Regions from separate parts of the Weizmannia agrestimuris genome, predicted to be linked through region 2. Evidence: riboswitches for the same ligand, from Rfam matches in the RefSeq annotation. Region 2 holds a riboswitch; the other holds the start of a gene.

Region 1 (7,218 bases), on a different contig from region 2:
CTAAAAATATCTCGTTTGTATTGGCTTTTGAATGCAAGTTTTTCCCTAAATTGGTTGTAAACCCCTTGCATTTAAATTTTTGCCAAATCCGTCAGCATCCTTGCCAAATCTAGAAATTTTGCTTATTCAGCAAGCCCTAGTTGGCATGCAAAAAGCGGGAATCACTCCCGCTTTTTTGCTAGTGCCATCCATCAGATCTTTTTTTGCCGTTTTCTTTCCGAAAATATTTTTTCACCGTGCTGCAAACTGTGTTCTAGACAGATTACAGCTCATCAAATCCGTTCAAATCGCTCACTTTTGTATAAGAACGGGACTTTTGTTCAAAGAAATCCGTTTTGGTTGCATCGAAATTATCAGCATAGGCGCGAATCCATTTCATCGGATTTTCAACATGTTCCGGGTACAGCTCGCTTAATCCGATCATGCGCAGCATTTTATTGGCACGGTATTTAATAAAACCTGCCATTTCCTCAAGATCGATCCCTTCCACGTCCTGGAGCACGTATTCCGACCACTCGGTTTCCAAGTCAACGGACTCGCGGAACCGGGCATATACCCAATCGGAAAAGGCCGGCGTGTTCAATTCCGGATGTTCGGAAAGCACCGCGCGGATCAGTTCCGAAATAAAGCGCCCGTGTTCCAGCTCATCGCGGTTAATATAACTGATCATCGTCGATGTGCCGACCATTTTGTTCTGCCGCGCCAGATTATAAAAGAAAGCAAAACCGGAATAAAAGAACAACCCTTCCAGCAGTGTCGAATACACGAGCGTTTTCACAATATCTTCCACATCCGGCTGCTGGGCAAACGCATTGTATTGCTCCATCAGTTTTTTGTTTCGCTTTAGCAGCACCGGATCTTTCCGCCCGATTTCAAACGCTTCATTTTGTTTATCAAGGGACACGACGGACGATAAAATATAAGAATAACTCTCATTGTGGACAGCTTCCTGCTGGGCAATCACCGCCAAAATCGATTGGATGGACGGATCGGTCGCATACAGTGAAGCAAGCAAAATCGTCCTCGTTTGTGAAGAATCGAGCGTTGCCAGCAGGCTGATGATTTTCAAAAACGTTTCCTGCTCTTTTTCCGATAACAGCGGGAATTGTTTCACATCTGTTGACATATTCACTTCATCCGACTGCCAGTAATTCCCCAACAATCGTTTATACGTCTTATACCAGTGCGGATAAGCAAGATCATTCCAGTTTAAAATTCCGCTTGACTTTCCTCCGAATAAGGCAGTCGCTTTATTCGGGTGAACCGGATCCAACGTTTTCGCTTTTTCCAGCAAAGCGTTTGACATCTTCCAGCACTCCTTCTATCCATTTTTCCACTTCTTTTTCCTGGCTTCCCCTCGGAGACTGTTCAATTTTTAACGGTTCCCATGGGCTATTATAAAATTTTGCAAGTTTGCGGGCGGCCAGGCAGAATAAATCATCACCGCCAAATTGCGTTTCCCCCGTTCCAAACACAGCGACATTGGGAGGTTTCCAGCCAATTTCCAGAACAAAATCCTTCACTTCTTCAGGCGTGGCGCCCCGTTCCCATGTGAAAGTTCCGACCAGGATCAAATCATAGTCGCGCGGCGAAAACGGCGGGGAAATGCCGATTTCGTGCATGTCCACCGCCATCCCGCGCGCCCTGCACCAGGATGCCAGCAGTTCCGCCGTTTCTTTTGTATTGCCACTATAGGATAAGTACGCAATCAGCACTTTCAACTTTGGCACCACTCGCATTCTTCCACTTCATTGGAGGTCGAGCGCACATAATAGGTCGTTTTCAAGCCGGACTTCCAAGCTTGCAGATGGAGATCAAGCAACACTTGCGCGCGGATATTGTACGGCACATAAAAATTGAAAGAGATGCTCTGGTCAATATGTTTTTGCCTTGCCGCATTCTGCCGGACGGACCATCTTTGGTCAAGTTTATAAGCCGAACGGCGGTAAATGTTGTACGTCCGGTGGTCTAAATCAGGCGCTGTAACCGGAAATCTGTAATCCTTTTTTTCTTCCATATAATAAGGCTGGAAAACCGGGTCAATGCTTGCTGTCGAGCCGGCAATAATCGAAGTGGTCGCATTCGGTGCAACCGCCATTAAATATCCGTTCCGCAAGCCGTATTTTTTCACTTCTTCAGCAAGCGCCAACCAGCGTTCACTTGTGTAGCCTTTACCGGTAAAATAAGCGCCGGTGCTCCACTTGCTGCCTGGAAATGCCGGATAGCTGCCTTTTTCCCTGGCTAATTCCATGCTGCTTTTAATCGCATAGTAGGCAATGTTTTCGTACAGTTTATCCGCATATTCGACGGCTGCTTCCGTTTCCCATTCAATTCCCTCAAGTGCCAGCAAATGATGCCAGCCAAATGTGCCAAGCCCGACCGCACGGTACTTTTTGTTCGTGATTTGCACTTGTTTAATGGGCAACGTATTGACATCAATCACATGATCGAGCATGCGGACCTGGATGCGGATAAGCCGTTCGAGCACCCCGTCCGGGACAGCTTTCCCAAGATTGATGGAACTCAAGTTACAGACGACATAATCCCCGGAACGGTATTTCTTTACGATCACATTTTCTTCTTTGATCCATTCTTCAATCAGCTCAGTCGGGGACTGGTTCTGGGCAATTTCCGTGCATAAATTGGAGCAGTAAATGATCCCTTTGTGGCTGTTCGGGTTTTGCCGGTTCACTTCATCGCGGTAAAACATAAACGGCGCTCCTGTTTCAAGTTGCGATCTCATGATGCGCTTCATAATCTCGATCGCCGGAACTTTCCTTTTCGAACGGAGATCGGCATGGATGCACGCCTCATATTTTTCACGCCAGCTCCCTTTTCCCTTCTCTTCATCGTAAAAATCTTCAAGAGCAAACCCCATGACTTCTTTTACTTCATGCGGATCAAAAACATACCAGTCCCCGCGCTTTTCCACCTGTTCCATAAAATAATCTGGGATGCACACGCCTGTATAAATATCGCGGGCACGGAGCCGGTCATCGCCGTTATTTAACTTCAAATCGAGAAAATCTTCAATGTCGCGGTGCCACACATCGAGGTAGACGGTAATGGCGCCTTTTCTTGTCCCGAGCTGGTCAACGCTCACTGCCGTGTTGTTCAGTTGTTTGATCCACGGCACCACACCACTCGACATGCCCGGGAAACCTTTAATCGCGCTTCCCCGTCCACGGATTTTTCCCATATACACACCGATCCCGCCGCCGTTTTTCGAAAGCTGGGCGATGTCGGTGTTACTGTCATAGATTGATTGCAGGCTGTCCGCCACTGTATCAATGAAACAACTCGAGAGCTGGCCATGCGTTTTGCCCGCATTCGCGAGCGTCGGGGTTGCGACCGTCATGTACAGATTGCTGAGTGCCCAGTACGCTTCCTTCACATGTTCCATCCGGGTTTCCTGCTGTTCATCCTGCATCAGGTACATCGCAATCACCATCCAGCGCTCTTGCGGCAGTTCATAGACATGCTTTTCAAAATCACTTGCCAGATAACGGGTTACGAGCGTATAGAGGCCGGGATACGTAAAAAGCAAATCCTTCTCCGGGTCGATTAGGCGGCCGAGCGTTTCTATTTCCTGCTTTGTATATTTGTCAAGCAGTTTTGGAGAATAAATGCCTTTTTCTACCAGCTGCCTGATCAAATCATAGAAAGACCCGTACTTGAGGGTTGGATCATAATGCCGGTTTTTGGCGGCTTCGGCATAAAGCTTATGTAAGTAAATTCTCGCTGCAAAGAATGTCCAGGTCGCACCTGCTTCATCGATATTTTCAAGGGCATGTTTAATAAGTAGATCTGTTTTTTCCACCAAAGAGGCATCCTGGTCCCATAACTTTAAAATCTTTTCCTTATAAGCGCCGGTTTCAATCTCCAGGCCTGCAGACATTTGATCAATGAGCTGCAAAATCATTTCTTTTGATTCCAGTTGAATAGATATCACGTTTTCTCCTCCCTTTTTTGAACGCAAAAAAACCGTTCATTTCAGGGGGATGAACGGCAAAAACGGCAGAAAAACAGCATCCGTGATCATCTGTTCCGCCGTTTCCCGTTCCCGCACCCCGAAGAATAGAAACTTCGAGTATTGGCAGGTCTCCTGGCTTGTGTTTCATTCTAATGAAGCCCTTCCCATACCGCCGCCAAAAAAAGCAGCCGGTACAGTGGTTCGCTCTTTCGTCCACACTGACAGTTGCGGGGGCAGCTCCGGTTTCCCACCGGATTCCCTTTTCAGGCATTTCAAAGCCACCAATACTCGCATACTATATTTAGTATTTTTTTGTTTTAGAATTTCTATATGTTGTTATCCTACCATATTCGACAAAAGATATCAATCCTCAGTTACGTTGAATATGTTTCAAGTTTGTCCGTAAAAAGATGCCGAATACGGAGCAGCCTTCTTCGCCTTTTTCCTTAAGGAATGGATTTTCACAGTCCGTTATCCATTTTAGACGATTGAGGGAGCAGGTACAATACATCGGTTTGACTTTACCCATTAAATTTCTCCCCCACACATGACATTGCAAAAAACCAGAAGCACAATGGCAAAAATTTTAAGCGTTTCCTTCTCATAGGGGCGCTCTTCGTAAAGCACTGGTGAAAATGTGGGCTGCTGCCTTCACATAGAACCCGGCTACGTTAAGGGAGCATGGAAAAACGAAGGTCTTTCTTCACATAGAGCCCGGCTATGTTAAGAAAGCTTGAAAAAATGACGGCCTTCCTTCACATAGAGCCCGGCTACGTTAAGAAAGCTTGCAAAATTGACGGCCTTCCTTCACATAGAACCCGGCTATGTTAAGGAAGCTTGCAAAATTGACGGCCTTCCTTCACGTAGAACCGGCTACGTTAAGAAAGCATGCAAAAACGACGGCCTTCCTTCACATAGAACCCGGCTACGTTAAGAAAGCATGCAAAAACGACGGCCTTCCTTCACATAGAGCCCAGCTACGTTAAGGAAGCACGAAATAACGAAGATCTTCCTGTTAAGGAAGCTTGAAAAAAACGGAGGCCTTCCTTCACATAGAACCTGTCTACGTTATAGAGGCAATCCCGATTAGCCCGTTATTCCCGCCCCTTTCAAGCAGCAGTTGCAAAAATGAAAAAGTTGATCCAACAACCGCGACCTTTCTGGGCTGATTCGTATACGTCTTTCAGGTTGCAAAAAAAGAAAAGGTTGGGACCAACAACTGGCCTCAACCTTATCCTTTTTTAATTCGTCTTCACTGCTTGAACTTGATAGCCTGTTTTTTCAACGATTTCTTTCAATTCATCTGCCGAAACCTTTGCCTCGTCAAAATCCACTTTTGCTTTGCTGGCGTTGAAAAGTACTTTCACATTTTCCACACCTTCCACTTTGTCCAGCGCGCCTTCTATTTTTTTCATACAAGACGGACAGGTTAACGTTTCTAATTGCATCACGGCTTTTTTCATTCCGTTTCCCTCCTTTTGTTTTTATTTTACATGCCGCACTGGTTTCCGTAATTGATCTCCATCAAGTTGGCCGATTTTGCTGATCTTGAACTTCTGCCGTCCGCCCTTTGGTGCAAATCCGATCAACCGCATTGCATTTAGAATAACAGCTAAAACGCTTCCTTCATGGACAAACATCCCGGCTGCAAGGTCTACTTGTCCCCGAAGAACACCAACAAGCAAAAATACGACGACCGAAAGTGCAATTGCTATATTCTGTTTCATATTCCGCATCGTTTTTTTCGACAGGGCAAAGGCATGGGCATATTGGGAAAGCTTGTCTGCCATCAAAACGATATCAGCCGTTTCGATAGAGATATCCGTTCCGCCTTTCCCCATGGCAAGCCCGATATCTGCCGTTGCAATCGCAGGGGCATCATTCATGCCGTCTCCTGCCATCGCCACAACAGCTCCTTCCTCTTTCAGTTTCTTCACATAGTCCACTTTTTCATCCGGAAGCAGCTCTGCATGAAAGGCATCAATACCCAATTGGTTGGCGACGGCTCGGGCGGTATGGCGGTTATCGCCTGTTAACATGACGATCCTTTTGATCCCGGCAGCGCGCATGTCCTCCAAGGCAGCCCGGGCATCTTCACGGATTTGGTCGGCGATGGACAGAATGGCTTCCAACTTTCCATTGACCGCAATAAAAATAGCAGTATTCCCCATTTTTTCACGATCGGTTGCGTAACTGCCCGCTGATGGAGAAATGGTGATGCCTTGTGCTTCCATCAATTTGCGGTTCCCCACAGTAATGGCTATGCCATCAATGGTTGCCGTCATGCCTTTCCCTTTTATCGCTTCACCTTCCTGCAAGTGATACCGGTTAAACGGGATGCCCCTTGCTTCTGCTTCTTTCACAATCGTTTGGCCGAGCGGGTGTTCAGAAACGGTTTCCGCCTTGGCCACAAGCCCGAGCACTTCCTCTTCGCGCCTTGTGCCAAGCAGGTGCAAATCCGTGACTTCCGACTTCCCTTTTGTCAGCGTGCCGGTTTTATCAAATACGAGCGTATCCACTTTTGACAGTTTTTCCATCACATCCCCGCCTTTGATCAGCGCACCGTGTTTCGCGCCGTTTCCAATTCCCGCTACGTTTGACACGGGAGCGCCAATCACGAGCGCACCTGGGCAGGCAATGACCAGGAAGGTAATCGCTTTGTGAAAATCACGGGTAAAAACAAACACGGCGAGTGCAAGGATGACAATCGCCGGTGTGTAATAGTTTGCAAACCGGTCGAGGAAACGTTCGGTTTTCGATTTTGCATCCTGTGCTTCTTCCACCAGTTCAATCATCTTTGCAAAGGTTGTGTCATTCCCGATCTTTTCAGCGATCATTTCGATATAGCCGGTATCTAAAATCGAGCCGCTAAAAACAGGATCGTTTTCTTTTTTCATGACGGGTGCCGGTTCCCCGGTAACCGCTGATTCATCCACGAATGCCCGGCCGTTTGTAATGATCCCGTCAACCGGAATTTTGCCGCCCGGGAGGACAACCAGCTTGTTCCCTGCCCGGACGCGATCTGCGGCCGTTTTTTTTCGGGTTCCGTCTTCTTGAAGCAAGATCGCTTCCTGCGGGGCCATATCTGCCAATTGCTTTAAAGACGAACGGGTTTTCTTTAATGTCCTGGCTTCTAAATAATCGCCAAACAAAAACAGAAAAGTGACAGCTGCGGATTCCATATATTCGTGGATTAGCAAGGCACCTGCAACCGCCACCGTAACGAGCAACTCAATACTGAACGT
Region 2 (7,218 bases):
GGAGGTGCTAGTGTTTATTGTGCAATTCAATGGAAGCTCGAAAGACTCGCAGTATAAGACAATTAATGCAATATATAAATGAAATCGTATAATCTTAAAAACGTTGCCAATCTTCAAGTAATTTACTATGTCATTTTGTTGCCAATTTTATCCATCCCTATCACAACACCCAAACAAGGCTGCCTGCATGAAACAGGCAGCCTTGGGCTAAATACGATCTATCCGTGCTTTTTCTTTTGTAATCAGTTTGATCAAAATCGGCCCTAAGATCAAATAAAAGAAGAAGTTTCCCGCGGCATGGTAGCTGTCAAACAACAGCCCGCCGAGGTAGTATGTCCAAAATGCAAACGGCCCGCCGATAAACAAATAATTTAATGAAACCATAAAGCCAAACAGGAAGCCGGTAAAAGCTGCATACAAACATAACACGAGATGCGGGATTTTTTTGTATAACTCTTTCTTGCCGAGCAGACCGGAAAGCACCGCGATACTCCCCCACGCAAGAAATTGCATGATCGCAAACAACCCCATGCCAAGAAACATATCGGAACCGAAAACGATTAAAAACGCAAGCGCCAAACCGAAGCGGATGCCGAAAACAAAAGAACTGCAAATGATGATCACCGTGCATGGCTGGACATTCGGGATTGACGCCATCAAAATCCGTCCGGCCACGCTCAGTGCGGCTAGCATGGCAAGAAGCGCCATTCTCCTTGTCAGCCGTGAAGCGTTCTTCGCTGACTTCTTTTTTTCAAGCGGCTGATTCCCCATATTATGCACTCCTATTTAGAATAGAACCAGACAACCTGATCGCCGGCTTTTAATTTATACGTCCCTGCGGAAACGTTTGGCTCTTTTCCGTTTACTTTATATTTCCAGCCGCTCATGCCGCCTTGATCCCCTTCATACTGGCCGTCAATGCCTTTTACATAGGCCGTTGCACCGGATCCGGAATAATCGACGCTTACACCTTCAGAAGCGGTAGCTGTTTTTAAAACGGAAAATGCTGTGTCTCCGCTTTTATAACTGTATTTGCCGCCGAAAACTGGCCCTTTATAGCCCTTTACCGTTAAAGAAACCGTTTCGGCCTTTGCTTTAGATGAGGCTCCCGTGTTGTCGGAAGCACGGCTGTCATTGGAACCGGACGAAGAAGCCCCAGTTGTCGTTTTTGTTGATGTGCTGGATGTGACCGCCGTTTTTGTATTTGTGGCAGGTGTTTCATCCGTTTTGCTGTCTGTCGAAGCTTTAGCCTCAGTATTTTTGGAACGAGCGGCTGAATCTTTCACGTTGCTTCCGGATCCGCCCGTATTGCTTTTTTCATCCGTTTTGATACTGCCAGCGTCGTCCGTTTTCTTTCCGGATGTATTTTCTTTTGCTGCCGTACTCTTTTCCTTTGCTGCAGTGTTTGCAACTTGTGTTGTTTCTGAATAGGTTTTAACGGTTTTCGATTCAAAATGGAAACCGTCGATCAAAAACCAGGCGCCGAATGCAATCAATAAGACGGCAATACTATCAATGATCATGCTTTTATATTTCATTCCTGCTCATACCCCCAGAAATTTTTTACTGATGATTAGCAGGATGACGCCTGCACCCGCAGATAGGGAACCGACCCAGCCGTGCACAGGAGAAATACCCGTTGTTTTGGTAATAACGACTTTTTTCGGCTCTTGCTGCACATCTTCTGCAGGGGTTGCCTGGTCAGTTGCAGCTGCAGGCTTGTCCTCTTTTTTTGCATGTGAAACTTTTTCTGCTTTTGCCGGCGTTTGATTTTTAGTTGCAGCTGGCTTTTCTACCGTGTTGGTTTTTGTGATGGTGTTGTTGTTTGTAATTGTATGATCTTTCGTAATCGTATTCGTTTTGGTGACGACTTCTTTCGCATGCTTTTCAACCACTTTTGCAGCGGCAGCAGCTGGACTTTGGCTGGTGGTTTTGCCAGTCCCATTATTATTTGGAGAATTGCCGCTACCTTTACTCCCGGTATTGCTACTGCTCGAATCCTTGTCCCCGGCACCCGAATCGGTTGCGTCTGTACAGGCAGAATAGGAGCTGCTTACTTTCCGGAAGTTATACAGGGTATCCCCCTTGAGAAAAAGGTCATAGGCGACAAGGGCCTGGAAAACCTGTTCTGTTGAAAAGCTATCTGAAGATTCGCTTGCCGTTTGCCACTTGTACCCGCCGTTTTTGGCATCTTTATAGGTGCTGAGCGCAGAAATTGGATTCATGCCTTTTTTAACAAAATCATCGGTTGACGGGTCAACGCCGACAGAGACAAGACCGATGATGGCCTGGGCGGTTGTGCACGAATTGTCAAAGCTGGCGTTTTCTTTTTCTGCTGCCTTCAAGTATTTAATGCCATCCCGGATTGCCGTGTTCACATCTTTATCATGTTTATCCTGATAAGTGCCAAGCGCGGTCAGTACCATGCCGGTTGAGTCAACATCCGAATTTTTGGCGGTCAAACTCCAGCTCCAACCGCCGTCCGGAAGTTCCGCATCAACCAGTTTTGCTGCAATTTTAGCAGGAGTATTCGGTGCATCACTCGGAATCTCATAATTATCCGTATTCAAAGCGATTAAATCATAGGCATATCCGGTTACCGAGCTTTCTGCCGCCGTATCGTATACGCGTTTGATCAAATTCTCTCCTTGAAAGTTTTCCGGATCCTCTCCAATCGCTTTTAGAGCAATGATGGTCTTAACGAGTTCCGTACCGGTTAACTCTTTGCCTTTGGCTCTCACCCGGTTTATTAAAACTTTCCGGTACTGCTTTATCTCATGGGCTGTTAGCAAATTCTCCTTTGCCAGTGCGGCTACTGCAAAATCCGAGTTTAAAGCGGAAGATTTAAAATATGATGCCGTATCCTTTATATCTTTGCAGACAGATACTGCTGCAAAACTGTGGATTGGAACTGCAAATGCCAAAACAAAAACAATTCCCAGAAAGAGTCTTCTTGCGCTTTTCCCCACCATTACCGCTCTCCTTTCATAAAAAACCCCTTGTACAAAAGAGGTATACAAGGGCAAAATTTTTTTCGCCTATACCTCGTAGGCTTCAAATAAACCGACAGCTTGGGAGAAAGATCTGACTTAGGAAAATGTTTTCCATCACAGTGGCGGGACCGTACAGGAATTTCACCTGTTTCCATCGCCCAAGCCCGTATTTAGATGTCAGTAATTAATTATAGAACAACCCCTGCCTGTTGGAAAGGACAATTTCTGCCACTATTTCATTGACAAACAAGCGGTGCTGTGCTAAAAAATAAGATGTTAGCACTCTGGTGTTAGGAGTGCTAAAGGGACATTGCCATCATCTATACATATAAAGGAGAGATCGAAGTGGCGGTAAAGGAATTTAAAGCAGAATCCAAACGGCTTCTCGACATGATGATCCACTCGATTTACACGCAAAAAGAAATTTTCTTGCGTGAGCTGATATCCAACGCCAGCGACGCGATTGATAAAATTTATTACAAAGCTTTGACAGATGAAAATTTAACATTTGATAAAGACAGCTACTACATTAAAATTACCCCGGATAAAGAAAACCGGACGCTGACTGTTTCTGATACCGGGATCGGCATGACGGAGACGGAACTGGAAGAAAACCTCGGCACGATCGCGCAAAGCGGTTCGCTCGCTTTTAAACATGACAATGAAATGAAAGACGGGTATGATCTTATCGGCCAGTTCGGCGTCGGCTTCTACTCGGCGTTCATGGTGGCAGATGAAATTACCGTCATTTCCAAGGCTGCGGGGAGCGATCAGGCTTATAAATGGCAGTCGAAAGGTGCGGAAGGCTATACGATTGAGCCGTGCGAAAAAAACGGCAACGGTACGGATATTATATTGAAGCTGAAAGAAAACACAGAGGATGAAGACTACGATCAGTATTTGGAAGAGTACCGGCTGCGGGCCATTGTGAAAAAATATTCCGATTTTATCCGCTACCCGATTAAAATGGATGTAACGGAAAGGCGCCTGAAAGAGGGCAGCGATGATGAATACGAAGAGGTCAAAGAAGAACAAACGCTCAACAGCATGGTCCCGATCTGGCGCAAAAACAAGAGTGAGCTGACAGATGAAGATTATGAGCAATTTTATATGGAAAAGCATTACGGCTTTGACAAACCGGTCAAGCATATTCACATCAAAGTTGACGGCACCGTGCGTTACAATGCAATTCTTTACATTCCGGAAAAAATTCCGTTCGATTATTATACGCCGGAATATGAAAAAGGGCTGGAACTGTATGCGAATGGCGTTCTGATTATGGAAAAATGCCCGGATCTTTTACCGGATTATTTCAGTTTTGTCAAAGGGATGGTCGACTCCGAAGACCTGTCTCTGAACATTTCGCGGGAAATGCTCCAGCACGACCGTCAGCTAAAACTGATTGCGAAAAATATCAAAAACAAAATCAAGCGTGAACTAGCTAACCTTTTAAAAGAAAACCGTGAGCAGTACGAAGCATTTTTCAAATCATTCGGGCGTCAGTTGAAATTCGGGGTATACAATGAATTTGGCGCGCACAAAGAAGATTTGCAGGATCTCCTGATGTTTTATTCTTCAAAAGAGAAAAAGCTTGTTACGCTTGATGAATACGTAAGCCGCATGCCGGAAGACCAAAAATACATTTATTACGCAACCGGTGAGTCGATTGACCGGATTGAAAAATTGCCGCAGACGGAACTTGTGCTTGATAAAGGATACGAAATCCTTTACTTTACGGAAGACATCGATGAATTTGCGATCAAGATGCTCATGAATTATAAGGAAAAAGAATTCAGGTCCGTATCAAGCGGCGATCTCGGTTTTGAAACGGAAGACAAAAAAGAAACCGATGCCGAGGAAAAAGAAAACAAAGAGCTCTTTGCATTTATGAAAGAGACACTGGACGGAAAAGTGAAAAATGTCCGTGCCTCGCACCGCTTAAAATCGCATCCGGTCTGCTTTACAACGGACGGCGAAGTGTCGATTGAAATGGAAAAAGTGTTGAGCGCAATGCCGAACGGACAAAATGTAAAAGCCGATAAAGTGCTCGAAATTAACATCCATCATGATGTATTTAACGCATTAAAAGAGGCGTTCGCCCATGACAAGGACAAATGCAAGCTTTATACAAACCTGTTGTATAACCAGGCGCGGCTGATTGAAGGGCTCGAGATTGAAGACCCGGTTGCATTTTCAAATGATATTTGCAAAATGATGGCATAAGGAAGCCCGCATATTGCAAAAAAGCCACGGGACATCCAGCAAATCTACGGCCCCCGCGACGGCCGGCATGGTTGCTGTGCCCGTGCCGGTGAGCACCGGGACATTTGCAAACCGTATGGCTGGAACATTTCATGAATAGCAGTAGTTTATATGACGAAGAAGGCTCCATCTGAAAGCAAGATGGGGTCTTTTTGTATTTTTTATAAAAAAGGGTTGCCCGAATGGGAAAGGTGATGTATATTTATAACATATTATTTATAAATATTAACTTTGGCGCACACGAACAATACAAGGGGGCCATCCAATGAAGGAACAGCTTAGACACCATTTGAGTCAAATCGAGTCCAAGCTCTGGGAAATGAGCGACTACTTATATCATCATCCCGAACTTGGCGACCAGGAATACCAGTCTATGAAATTACTCACGGACTTCCTTGCGTCACACGGCTTTTCAGTGGAAAAAGGAATTGTCGGCAGGCCGACCGCTTTTAAAGCAGTTTATGACAGCGGAAAAACAGGGCCGGCAGTTGCCTTTTTATGCGAATATGATGCGCTTCCGGGTGTCGGCCACGGCTGCGGCCACAATATGATCGGAACGATGAGCGCGGGTGCGGGTGTGCTTTTAAGCAAAATGGTTGACGAAACCGGCGGCCGCGTGGTGGTGCTCGGGACACCTGCAGAAGAAACGAACGGTGCGAAAGTTGCGATGGCGGAACAGGGTATTTTCGATGGGATCGATGCCGCGATGATTGTCCACCCGGCCGATGAGTCGTATGAAAGCGGTGAGTCGCTTGCCATGGATGCGATCCAGTTTGACTTTCGTGGGAAATCAGCCCATGCGGCATCGAACCCGGAAGACGGCATTAACGCACTCGACGCAGTGATCCAGCTGTTTAACGGCGTGAATGCACTCCGCCAGCATGTCACCTCCGATGTCCGTATCCACGGCATTATCAAAGAAGGTGGCATTGCCGCAAACATTGTCCCTGATAAGGCGGTGGCCCAGTTTTATGTCCGCGCCAAGGCCCGTGCGGTTTTAAACGAAGTGGTTGAAAAGGTGAAAAGAATCGCACAGGGAGCTGCAATGATGACCGGTGCCACCGTGCAAATCTCCAATTACGAACTAAGTTATGACAATATGATCACAAACGAGACATTGTCGAAAAGGTTCACGGAAAACCTTTTACAAACAAAAGTGAAAAAAGTCAATCCGCCAAAAACCTCATACGGATCCATTGATATGGGCAATGTCAGCCATGTCGTGCCGGCGATCCACCCGTATATCGGCCTAGATGCCCCGGGGCTTGTCGCGCATACAAAAGCATTTGCCGATATGACGGTTACGGACAATGCACATCAGATCTTATCGAGCGGCGCACTGGCTTTGGCTATGACCGGGTTTGACCTTCTCACAAACCAGGAACTTTTGGAAAAAGTAAAAAGCGAGTTTGCGGAAAACGTTAAAAAAATACCGGTAAACAGCTAAAAAATGACATTTATTTTTTAAAATAGGGATCTTTTCAAACATTGCACAACGTGTTAAAATACATTTTGTTGAATAAAGATACTTACCAAGACTGATATATTCATAGGGGGAAACATTGTGAAAAAGATCGTGTTAGGCATCGCAATTGTATTTTCAATGGTGATTGCGGCAGCTTGCGGCCAAACAAACAGCAGCAAAAGTAATACGAAAAAAGAAAAAACGCTCATCATGGGCACTTCAGCCGACTTTGCCCCGTTTGAAACAAGAGACACAGCAGGAAATGTGGTCGGATTTGACGCGGATCTCGCCAAGTATATTGCAAAAGAACTGGGATACAAACTTGAAATTAAAGATATGAAATTTGACGGACTGATCGGGGCGCTGCAATCGCACCGTGTTGACATGGTCCTTTCCGGGATGTCCGCAACGAAAGAACGTGCCAAAAACGTTGACTTCTCCACCCCGTACCATCATTCAGGGGAAATGTTTGTTACGCTAAAAGGTTCCCCCGTCAAG

The links. A riboswitch is a leader RNA that binds a small molecule or an ion and turns the genes downstream of it on or off. The one in region 2 is predicted to bind cobalamin.
Region 1: linked by a shared signal. The riboswitch ahead of NFR98_RS12355 (ribonucleoside-diphosphate reductase subunit alpha) and the one ahead of NFR98_RS10540 (prenyltransferase/squalene oxidase repeat-containing protein) in region 2 are both predicted to bind cobalamin.

What each region holds. Positions count from the first base shown of each region.
Region 1 covers NZ_CALPDC010000037.1:2,112-9,329, forward strand. Annotated here, with positions in the region: gene NFR98_RS12345 (ribonucleotide-diphosphate reductase subunit beta) at 263-1,306, opposite strand; gene NFR98_RS12350 (flavodoxin) at 1,251-1,733, opposite strand; gene NFR98_RS12355 (ribonucleoside-diphosphate reductase subunit alpha) at 1,718-3,952, opposite strand; cobalamin riboswitch at 4,079-4,274, opposite strand; gene NFR98_RS12360 (heavy-metal-associated domain-containing protein) at 5,215-5,436, opposite strand; gene NFR98_RS12365 (heavy metal translocating P-type ATPase) at 5,458-7,218, opposite strand, start outside.
Region 2 covers NZ_CALPDC010000026.1:22,737-29,954, reverse strand. Annotated here, with positions in the region: gene NFR98_RS10550 (ECF transporter S component) at 208-771, opposite strand; gene NFR98_RS10545 (DUF4430 domain-containing protein) at 783-1,538, opposite strand; gene NFR98_RS10540 (prenyltransferase/squalene oxidase repeat-containing protein) at 1,545-2,972, opposite strand; adenosylcobalamin (AdoCbl) riboswitch at 3,026-3,173, opposite strand; gene htpG (molecular chaperone HtpG) at 3,339-5,216, shown strand; gene NFR98_RS10530 (M20 family metallopeptidase) at 5,521-6,702, shown strand; gene NFR98_RS10525 (transporter substrate-binding domain-containing protein) at 6,820-7,218, shown strand, end outside.